Regions from separate parts of the Ensifer sp. R1-3 genome, predicted to be linked through region 1. Evidence: riboswitches for the same ligand, from Rfam matches in the RefSeq annotation. Region 1 holds a riboswitch; each other region holds the start of a gene.
The links. Region 1 has a riboswitch for cobalamin ahead of M1D43_RS17370 (ABC transporter substrate-binding protein). Riboswitches for the same ligand answer to the same signal wherever they lie in the genome.
Positions count from the first base shown of each region.

Region 2: another riboswitch for cobalamin. It lies ahead of M1D43_RS19830 (energy-coupling factor ABC transporter permease); the one in region 1 lies ahead of M1D43_RS17370 (ABC transporter substrate-binding protein).
Region 3: another riboswitch for cobalamin. It lies ahead of M1D43_RS09255 (aromatic ring-hydroxylating oxygenase subunit alpha); the one in region 1 lies ahead of M1D43_RS17370 (ABC transporter substrate-binding protein).

Region 1 covers NZ_CP096516.1:14,775-18,153, forward strand. The annotation lists gene M1D43_RS17360 (TRAP transporter permease) at 1-805, shown strand, start outside; gene M1D43_RS17365 (DUF1850 domain-containing protein) at 802-1,176, shown strand; cobalamin riboswitch at 1,343-1,572, shown strand; gene M1D43_RS17370 (ABC transporter substrate-binding protein) at 1,741-2,826, shown strand; gene M1D43_RS17375 (FecCD family ABC transporter permease) at 2,823-3,379, shown strand, end outside.
Region 2 covers NZ_CP096516.1:519,846-523,224, forward strand. The annotation lists gene M1D43_RS19825 (DUF1643 domain-containing protein) at 215-724, opposite strand; cobalamin riboswitch at 1,144-1,358, shown strand; gene M1D43_RS19830 (energy-coupling factor ABC transporter permease) at 1,406-2,086, shown strand; gene M1D43_RS19835 (hypothetical protein) at 2,291-2,512, opposite strand; gene M1D43_RS19840 (hypothetical protein) at 2,903-3,034, shown strand; gene M1D43_RS19845 (YbaN family protein) at 3,136-3,379, opposite strand, start outside.
Region 3 covers NZ_CP096515.1:1,911,315-1,914,693, forward strand. The annotation lists gene M1D43_RS09250 (FAD-binding oxidoreductase) at 1-208, opposite strand, end outside; gene M1D43_RS09255 (aromatic ring-hydroxylating oxygenase subunit alpha) at 205-1,449, opposite strand; cobalamin riboswitch at 1,564-1,766, opposite strand; gene M1D43_RS09260 (DUF6656 family protein) at 2,087-2,680, shown strand; gene M1D43_RS09265 (L-threonylcarbamoyladenylate synthase) at 2,746-3,379, shown strand, end outside.

The DNA.
Region 1 (3,379 bases):
GCTGATTGCCGGCAACGCGTTCCTGAAGGGTGGCCGGGAGACCCTGGTGATATGCCGCGATGCGCTTGCCGAAGGGGCGAAGACGGCCCTTCCGGTGGCGATCGCCTGCGCGCTCGTCGGCGTGATCATCGGCACGATGACGCTGACCGGAGCGGCCAATACCTTCGGGCAATTCATCGTCTCGGTCGGCGGCAAGAGCCTGTTTCTGTCGTTGCTCCTGACGATGGTCACCTGCCTCGTGCTCGGCATGGGCATACCAACGATCCCGAACTACATCATCACCTCGTCGATCGCCGGGCCCGCGCTTTTGGAACTCGGCGTGCCGCTTATCGTCAGCCACATGTTCGTCTTCTATTTCGGCATTCTTGCCGATCTGACGCCGCCGGTGGCGCTTGCCTGCTTCGCGGCGGCACCGATCGCGCGGGAAAGCGGGCTGAAGATCTCGATCCAGGCGATCAAGGTGGCGGCGGCCGGTTTCGTCATCCCGTTCATGGCCGTTTATTCGCCGGCGCTGATGCTGCAGGATGGGGGCGCGATGGCCGCAATCGTGGGCTATCCGGCTGCCGTCGCCTATATTGTCGTCAAGACCGGCCTGGCGATCGCGCTCTGGGGTGCCGCCGTGGTGGGCTTCGCCGCCGTCCGGCTCGGGGTTCTCGAGCGGGTGCTCGCGGCCGCGGCCGCCTTCACGCTGCTGGCGGCGCTGCCGATCACCGATGAGGTCGGCTTCGCACTCTCCGCGGTCTTCGCCTTCTTGATCTGGCGGCGCGCCCGCCAGGCTGGCCGGCAGACGGTGGAACCGGCATGAGCGCGCTTGCCTGCATCATCGGCGGCAAGGTTGTCGCCGTTGCTGCGGGTGTCTTCACCCTCGGCTGGACCCATTCGGTCGAGAAGACCGAATGGCAGGAGCGTTGGGCCGTTACGGCAGAGGGTCTCGTTCTTGAGGAGGCGCGCGTGCAGGGCTCGGGTGCGGGAATGGAACCGGGAGAGAATGCGCGTCGTCAGGGCCGCTGGTGGGTCTGGACGCCCGACCTGCCGCCGCTTCCCGAACTCGTCCTGGCCGCCTCCGGCGCGACCGTCTCCGGCTGGACGCTTTGCGATGCCGGCGGCTGCCGCGAACTCGCGGCGCAAAGCCGGGAACCCATCATCCTGCGGCCATGTGATGGCCTAAAGCCATAGTGGCCGATGCTGACCTAGCGGTGCCGGTGAAGGCTAATCGGAACGGTCCGGCGCGGGAATGAAATGGTATTACATAACTTTCTGTTGACGAGTGTAATAACATAACATATTGAAGCCCGATGCAAGGCGCGGCGTCGCGTTTCACCTTGACCGGGGGCTGCGTTCCACATTAACTGAGCCGGACGGTTCCCCTACCCGTGAGGTGGAGGGGATTAATAGGGAACACGGTGGGGACGACCCAAGAGGGACCAAAACCGTGGCTGCCCCCGCAACTGTAAGCGGATCGTCGTTCATCCTTGTGGCGCCAAGGCGCCAGCCACTGCGCGCGTTGCGCGGGAAGGCAGATGAGCGACTCTGTCCGTGAGCCAGGAGACCTGCCGTCAAATCGATCCAACGTCACGGGCGGGGATGCCCGGAACAGGAGCAAGCCATGACCGTCTTTCGCGCCTCGCGGCGCACACTTTCATCAGTTTCCCCGAGGTCCAGCCGTCACTCGTCCGATCGAACCCGATCGGCAGGCTGACCATCACGGCCGCCTAGCGGCCTCACACTCGGGGACTATTCATGAACAGCTTTCTGAAACGACCGCTCATTGCGGGTCTCATTACTTTTTCCATCGGCGCAGCGGCTCTTGGCCATCCCGTCTACGCTGCCGAGACGACCTATCCGCTGACACTCGAGAATTGCGGACGGCAGATCACCTTTGACAAGACGCCGACGCGCACCGTCTCGATCGGCCAGAGCAGCACCGAGATCCTCTATCTGCTCGGCCTTGCGGATAAGGTCGCCGGCACCGCCCTCTGGGTCGGCCCCGTCCTTGAAGGTTACGAGGAGGTCAACGCCAAGGTCGAACGCCTGGCAGACAACGATCCGAGCTTCGAAAGCGTACTTGCCAAGAAGCCGGACATGGTGGCGGTGCAGTTTCAGTGGCAGGTCGGCCCGGAAGGCGTGGTCGCGAGGCCGGAGCAGTTCGAGGAGCTCGGCATTCCGGTCTACACATCGCCTTCGGATTGCACCGGCAAGGAGAACTCGGCGGCGAGCGACGGCGTGCGACGGCAGGTCTTCACCATGGACCTCGTCTACCGGGAAATTCGCGAGCTGGCGCATATCTACAATGTTCAGGATAAGGGCGAGAAGGTCGTCGCCGAGCTGAAAAGCCGAGAAGAGGCGGCGCGCGCCAAGGTCGCCTCGGCCGGGGACAAGCTCTCGGCCGTCTTCTGGTTCTCCAGCGCTGCCGATGCCGACCCCTATGTCGCCGGCAGGAATGGCGCACCCGGCTACATAATGGCGGCGCTCGGGATCGAAAACATCATCGACACAGAAGACGAATGGCCGACGGTCGGCTGGGAGACCATCGCCAAAGCCGAGCCGACCATGATCGTGGCCGGCTCCATGGAACGTCGACGTTACCCGCTCGACAGCCTCGACGCCAAACTCGAATTCCTGAAGACCGATCCCGTGGCGAGCCTCATGCCGGCAGTCGCCAAAGGCTATGTGTTCGCCATGGATGCGCAGGCGATGAACCCGACGATCCGCACGATCGAAGGCATCGAAGCGCTGGCGGATGCCATCGCCGAGGCCGGACTTGCCTCCAAGGCGGGGCTGGCCTCCAAGGCGGGGCTGGCCTCCAAGGGTGGGTTGGGCAAGTGAGCCGCGTGCTGACCCTGGCCGGGCGAACGGGGACGGGACGCGTCGGCGCGGCTCTCGCCGCGCTCGTCATCCTCTTCGCAGCACTCTGGATGGGCGCTGCGATCGGCGAAACGGCGATCCCGTTCAAGACCGTTGCGCAGACGGTGGCGAACCGGCTGTGGAACGCCGGCTACCCGCTGGCACCGATCGACGAGGGCATCATCTGGAGCTACCGGCTGAGCCGTGCGGTCGTGGCCGCTTCCTGCGGGGCGTCGCTCGCGCTCTCCGGCGCCGTGCTGCAATCGCTGCTGCGCAATCCGCTCGCCGACCCCTACATTCTCGGCATCTCCGCCGGCGCCTCGACTGGCGCGGTCAGCGTCGCCATTCTCGGTGTGGGTGCCGGGATGCTGACGCTGCCGCTCGGCGCCTTCATCGGCGCGCTCGTCGCTTTCGTCCTGGTGAGCCTGCTGGCGGTGAAGGCCGGCCGCGGCACCGCGGCGATCATCCTGGCAGGTGTGGCGGGATCACAGCTCTTCAACGCGCTGACCTCCTTCATCGTCACCAAGGCGGCGAC
Region 2 (3,379 bases), 510 kb from region 1:
TTCCCATCTACCTTGTATGACTCTTACCCGATCGGGGCCGGGCCGCCTGGTATGTGATATGTGAAGACGAATTCCGGATGGTGCCCGCACAGGGGCAGCAGAATATCGCGCGCAGTGCCGGTGATGGCCGTCTTGACCACGCGGCCGCCTTCCCCGGCGCCGCGGCGGACATCCGGGCGCGAGGTTTTCCCAGCGGTAGTTGAGGGGGAGGTGGTCATCGCGCGAAATATTCCTTCGGTTGCGTGGACGCAGCCACATAGAGCGGGTGTACGGGATGACCGTCTGCCGTCAGTTTGAGAGCCGCTGGGTTGAAGAACGCAAGCCTCTCCGCGACTTCGCGTCCACGATCATGAAGTGTGCCATGTGTTCCCCACGCACATATGATCTTACGTGCGCTTTGCGCGATCGAGAGCAAGTGCCTGTCGTTATCTGGGCCGATCGGGTCAGGGTGGTCGTAAAGGGCCTTCGGATCGGTGGAGCGAAGTGCAAAGAGGTTACCAACAATCAAGCCGCCGTGGCCCCAAGCCCTCGCGAAGCCGATGCACCGGCGAATCGTCGGGTCATCTTGGCAGGCGTCCGCTATGGGCGGGTTCAGCATGAGGAAGGCGACCTTGGCCTTCTCCGAATCCCATTGCCGCTCGAGACGGTAACGGTAGGCACCGCATCTTGAGATAGTAGCCGAAGCCTTCACCTCGGTTGGAAATACATCGAGCGTGTCGCCCATCACTCAGCCTCTTCCGCCCCGGACAGCAGCCTCTGCCGACGCCATGCGCTCGTGAACGATCTCGCCGGTCGGATGCAGGATCTGGCCCAACAACGCCGCATGGAAAGATAGAATACCAGTCTCGACCGCCGTCACCGGCCTTTGCGTCATTCGCGGAGGATCAACCAAACGGCGATTTGCCCTTTCCAGGGGAAGCCGCTCGTGTCCGACCCTGGTCTTTCGCATCTTGTTTGAAGATGGGTTCTCGCGCAACCAGGCCACAATACTCCGGGGCGTTGGCCTCTGGTTCGGCCGCGGTATTCGAGTTGGGTGATGACCTTGCCCTCGGCAAATCTTCGATCGGCGCGAACTTCGAGCAGCCGAAGGCCTGAATGGTCTTGTGGATAGAACATTTTCCGTTGTTTTCTGGCCAGCGTGAGCATACCAGATCATGTGATGGTTCCGCCCGACTGAAGAACGGCGGATGAAAAGGGAACACGGTGAGGACGACCCATCAGGGGCTAAAACCGTGGCTGCCCCCGCAACTGTGAGCGGCGAGCAAAGTCCAAGGATGCCATTGGCCGTGAATCGGCTGATAAGGCGGACAAAGCTACGACCCGCAAGCCAGGAGACCTGCCATCACCTTGGGCGACACGCCTCAACAACTGCCACGCCGCACGGTGGGTGCGGAAAGGAGAGCACATGCATATCGAACCAGGCGTCGTCGATGGCGCAAAGATTATATTGAGTTATGCCACTGCCGCAGGGGCTCTCGGGCTCACCGCCAAGTTGGCGGCTGACAGTATTCGCAACGACGGTGGTGCCGGTGCGCTCGTGTTACGCAGTGTCGTGACAACGGCTTTGGTCTTCTGCTTTTTCGAAGTTCTGCCGCACCATCCTGCTGGTGTCTCGGAAGTCCATCTTATCCTGGGTTCAACCCTTCTTCTCTTGTTCGGAGCAGGCGCCGCTGCGGTTGGCCTTGCGGCTGGTCTGCTTCTTCAAGGGCTTTTCTTTGCGCCGTTCGATTTGCCACAATATGGGATGAACGTAACTACGTTGCTGGTGCCCCTTTGGGCAACCAGTCTGCTCGCCGCGCGGATTATTCCGTCTCGGACCGCATACGTGGAATTGAAATATAGGCAAACTTTGGCGCTCTCCACGACCTATCAGGGCGGTATTGTTGCATGGGTTGCCTTCTGGGCACTTTATGGCCACGGCTTCAGCGTCGAAAATCTCGCGGCCGTGGGTTCGTTCGGCGCTGCCTACATGAGCGTCATTCTGCTGGAGCCGCTGATCGACTTGGGTGTTCTCGCCGGTGCAAAGGCGCTTGATCGCTACAGTCGTGGTCCCATGTTCAATATCAGACTGCATCAGGCGGCGTGATTATGAACACGCCCAGTGCATGGGTATGGGGGCGATAATCTGAGGCGTAAGCGGAATTGATCTCGCTTTCGCCGTTCCCAATTCTCCAGCAGTAAGCGGCATTCGAAGCGGATCGGAAGAGGGCGAGAGCCCAGCGGGACGAAGAATATGTCGCGTCGGAGCTGCGGCGGATCAGCCTTCAATGCCACCGCAGCTCTGTTTGTGTCAGGCCGTCTCGCTGTCCGAGGCACGGGGGTTCCGCCGTCGCGTCTTCACCATCATTGTCGTCCGGCCACCAGTCGTGCCAATCGTCGCCCACGCCCTCTCCGCCTGACCACCGTCGAGCCGGGAAGTTAGCATCTGGAGCGGCTTGTCCTGCCCAATTCCGCTTTGCGGCGTCACATACGCGGCGATGTCCTTCTGGCAGTCCCAGATCAGCCTCTTCATCTTCTGTTTGTCGGCATGGGTGGGATCTCCTCGGGGGTCAACACATGACCGCTCGCGACGTTCCGATCCTGCCGCTACGAGCGACTTGTTCCAAAATACCCTGCCGCAATGGTGCTGCATCGCCCATCACTTTGAGGGTCAGGAATTGTTTCAGCAAGTTATTATGGGATTCTGGGCGTCCTAGCATTTCGTTCGATGTGCGCCCATCCGCGCTTGGGTCGCCGCGAAAAAATGCGAGGGAGCGCAGTTTGTGGCTCTCGTTCGTGTTATTCGCAATCGAACAGGCGTGTGCCGCGAACGGCAGGCGCTGGAAATTCCCTAAATACCTAGGGTTGCCGCGGCGCCTCCGAAACGCATTTATGCCTCGGGCGCGTATACCAGGAGGTAATAATGGACGTCGAATTGCTGACCGGTCTAGGTGTTGCGGCCTTCATCCTCGCCATATCAGTGTTAGTCGGGCAGGAAGTTGGACTTGCAACGAACGTCCTTGAAACGCAAGCGACTGTAACCTCGAAGCATTGAGAGCCATCCCTCAGAGAGCGCTACGGCACTCGCACCTATTGCGCATGCATTGCCGGCAAAGGGACGTGTCGAAACAAGGAGCGGCGCGCGTGCTGCTTTTCTCATGGTTTGTTTGGCGGTTCTGGACGGGACACGATGAAGGCACCGCAGGTGAACATGATACCGGTAACCACGAGCAAAGCGATTGCCGGTGGTTCGAACGCAACCCACAAATAGATGAGTGCCAAACTCATCAGCAAAACTGCAGATATTTTGGCACGACGTGAGATTGCTCCTTCTTCCCGCCAGTCACGTAATGGCGGCCCGAACAATGGATGGTCCATCAGCCATTTCGCGAGACGCGGC
Region 3 (3,379 bases), on a different replicon from region 1:
TCACCGGCTCGGCTGCGACGGGCAGTTCGAGTGTCACGAACTGCCCCGGCAGGTAGCGGAACCAGGCCGGCTTGTCGGAGCGGAAGGTGAAGGTCATCACGTCAGCGGTTTCGGCTACGGCCGACATGCACTCCAGCATGTGCTGACGGTCTCTCCAGGGGTCGAGCTCGTCGAAATGGTGAAAGGAGCGAGGCATTTCCATCGTCATGCCACCCGCGAGAGATGCGCGGCCCCGCCCTGAAGGCGGTCCAGCATGAAGCTCGAATACCACTCGACGAACTGCATGACGCCGCCCTCGTGTTCGGCGGAATAAGGACCCGGCTCATAGGCGGGCGAGCGGATTCCGAAGGCGTTTTCCTCGACGATCTGCCGGTCCTGATCGTTGGTCTCCGTCCAGACGTGCGTCAGCTCGTCTATCGTGTAGTCGACGCCCTCCACCGCATCCTTGTTGACCAGCCATTTGGTCGTAACCTCAGTCAGTTCCGGCCCGAGCGGCAGAACGCGGAAGGTGATCGCATGGTCGCCGAGAATGTGGTTCCAGGTCGTCGGATAATGGAAGAGGAGCAGCGTCCCGATGCCATCGGCGTCTACGCCGATGGAGAGTTGCTTGCGGACAGCCTTCTGTCCGGACATCGTATAGCTCTCGGCGCCGTTGATCAGCGGCATTCTCGTCATGCGGAACTGGCCCGTGGGCGCGATCTTGAAGGCGCTCGGAAGGCCCGCCGCCTCGCATTTCTGCCAGTGGGCGCCGATTTCCGGATCGTTCATCGCCCCCTGGACACCGGTTACGGTCGGCGCTTCCGGATAGGTACGGCAGAGTTCCGGATGATTGGCGGCGCAGTGGTAACACTCGCGATTGTTCTCCCAGACCAGCTTCCAATTGCCCTTCTCGACGATGGTGCTTTCGAAGGCGACCTTCGTTTCCCCCAGGCGATGCGGCGCGAGATAGGCCGCGACCGTCTCGCGGAACGGCCGGAAGTCCATCGGGTGTTCGGCAAGACTGATGAAGATGTAACCGCCGACGGTCTCGCAGTGGATCGGCTTCAGACTGTGCTCGGCCGGGTCGAAGCCCTCGGGCATCTGCCGCGCGAAGAGCAGGCGGCCGTCGAGTTCGTAAGTCCACTGGTGGTAGGGACAGACGAGTTTGGCGGATGAGCCTTTGTGCTGCGTGCAGACGCGCGAGCCGCGATGGCGGCACGAATTGTGCAGTGCCCGGACCGCGCCCTGCCTGTCTCGAACGATAACGACCGGGTAATCGCCGACCTGCACCGTGAAATAGTTCCCCGGCCGCGGGACTTCGCAATCATGGCCGATGAACAGCCAATCCTTGTACCAGATCTGCTCCAGGTCCTGACGGTAATAATCGGGATCGACGTAGAAGGCGCGGTCGAGGCTGTAGCCTTCGCGACGGGTCTTCAGCTTGCGCAGCATTTCGGTCTGAATTTCCATGCCCTTGTCCTCGTTTTTCCGCCGTTTCGGAGAGGCAGGACTGGAACCCGCGCCGGCCGCGTGGACCCGCAACGCAATTGGCTCCGATCCGGCTGCCCGCCGCAACCAGCTACGGTCTATTTCTGCTTCAAGGCTGGTTTCCGGGCTCTGGAGCCGTCCGCAAGGGACCTGCCCGGCGCCTTCCCGGACGCGGTGTCCAGTGGCCTTCTGCCGTGGCTGTTCGCTCCACCACCGTTGCGGGGGCAGCGCCGGGATTTGACCGGCTTCCCAATTCTCCGCCCTCCCTTCGAGGCGGCACCTTGAGTGTCCTCATCTAAGCCTGAGGACCGGCCCGGCAACTGCCAATAGACGACATCCGATTCCAGAAAGACGACAGCCAGGCGCGACACAATCGGCACGAAGGCATGCAATATTATCCATAACAAACAAGGAAGTAGATGAATCCCTGCGCAGCTGGCGGATTTTTCGGCAGCGCCGTTCATGGCGCGAAGGCGAGTGGCCATTCTGCGACACGGCCCGCCAACACAAGGGTCTGATCGATGCCGGCCCGGACATACCGGGACCAATTCGTTAACTGAGATGATTTAACGTTCGCCGCGATCAACCCGCTTGCGGACAGGATGGCGCGACGACGCCCATGGCAAAACTCCGATATTACGACGCTGCCGACAAGGCGGCCGCGCCGCCGAAAGCCAAGGCTCACACCGAGTTCCTGCGGACCGGCCGGATCGATAGACGCCGGTGGATGCCGAACGAGCGTCAGTATCTGAGTTATGCCGAGGTGGCGCAGCAGACGGCGCGGAAGCTGACGACAGCGGGCGAGACGACCCACAGGCGAATCAACGGGTTTCATGCCTCGATCCAGTTCCCGAAGATGGTTTTCCATCGCACGCTCCCCAGCAGTCCGCATCTCGGCTATTGCCACGTGACCGCCGCGAATACCTGCCTCGCCAACGGGCATGAGATCACCTGGTCCTTTTATTTCGCGAACTTCTTCTGCGAGCTCGGGAACGAGACCCATTTCTTCGACCGTATCCAGCCGGGCTACTCGCGCATGTATTTCGCCGTCGCGATCGAGCCCGACGCCGGCGAGGAACGGATCGTCGTCAACCGCAACGTGCGCGGCAACGGGCTGATTTTCCGGACGCAGGATCCGAAGGTGGCGCTGAAGAACGTGCTGATGCTCGGCGCACGCGACGAAGCCTTGCGCCGGATCGTTCGCAGCCTTTGACAAAGAAAATCGTTCTGTTTTTGCGGTCGCTCCGTTAAGGAAGCGACGGAAAGGATCAGAACGCCATGGCCGAAATCATCGACACGCGCATCGAACCTGAGCGGGCAATCGAGAAAGCCTGCGCGGTTCTTTCGGACGGCGAACCGGTCGCGATCCCGACGGAGACCGTATACGGCCTTGCCGCCGATGCCACGACCCCCGATGCGATCAGCCGCATCTATGAGATGAAGGGGCGGCCGCGGTTCAATCCGCTGATTTGCCACGTCTGCGATCTGGCGATGGCAGAGGCGCATGTGACCTTCGATCCGGTTTCGAGACGTCTGGCCGAGGCCTTCTGGCCCGGCCCCCTCACGCTGATCCTGCCGCAGCGGCGGGAGAGCACCGTGCACACGCTCGCATCCGCCGGTCTCGATACGCTCGGAATTCGCATGCCCGACGGCTTCTCGCGCCGGGTGATCGCCCGGTTCGGGCGGCCTTTGGCAGCGCCGAGCGCCAACACCTCGGGCAAGATCAGCCCCACCAGTGCGGCCCATGTGCAGGCGGATCTCGGTTCCAGGCTGAAGCTCATCCTCGACGCGGGGCCGGCCGCGATCGGCCTGGAATCGACCATCGTCAAGGTCGAGAACGGAAGGTTGCGGCTGCTGAGGCCCGGGGGGCTCGACGCGGCAGAGATCGAAGCGCTGACCGGGCTCGCCATCG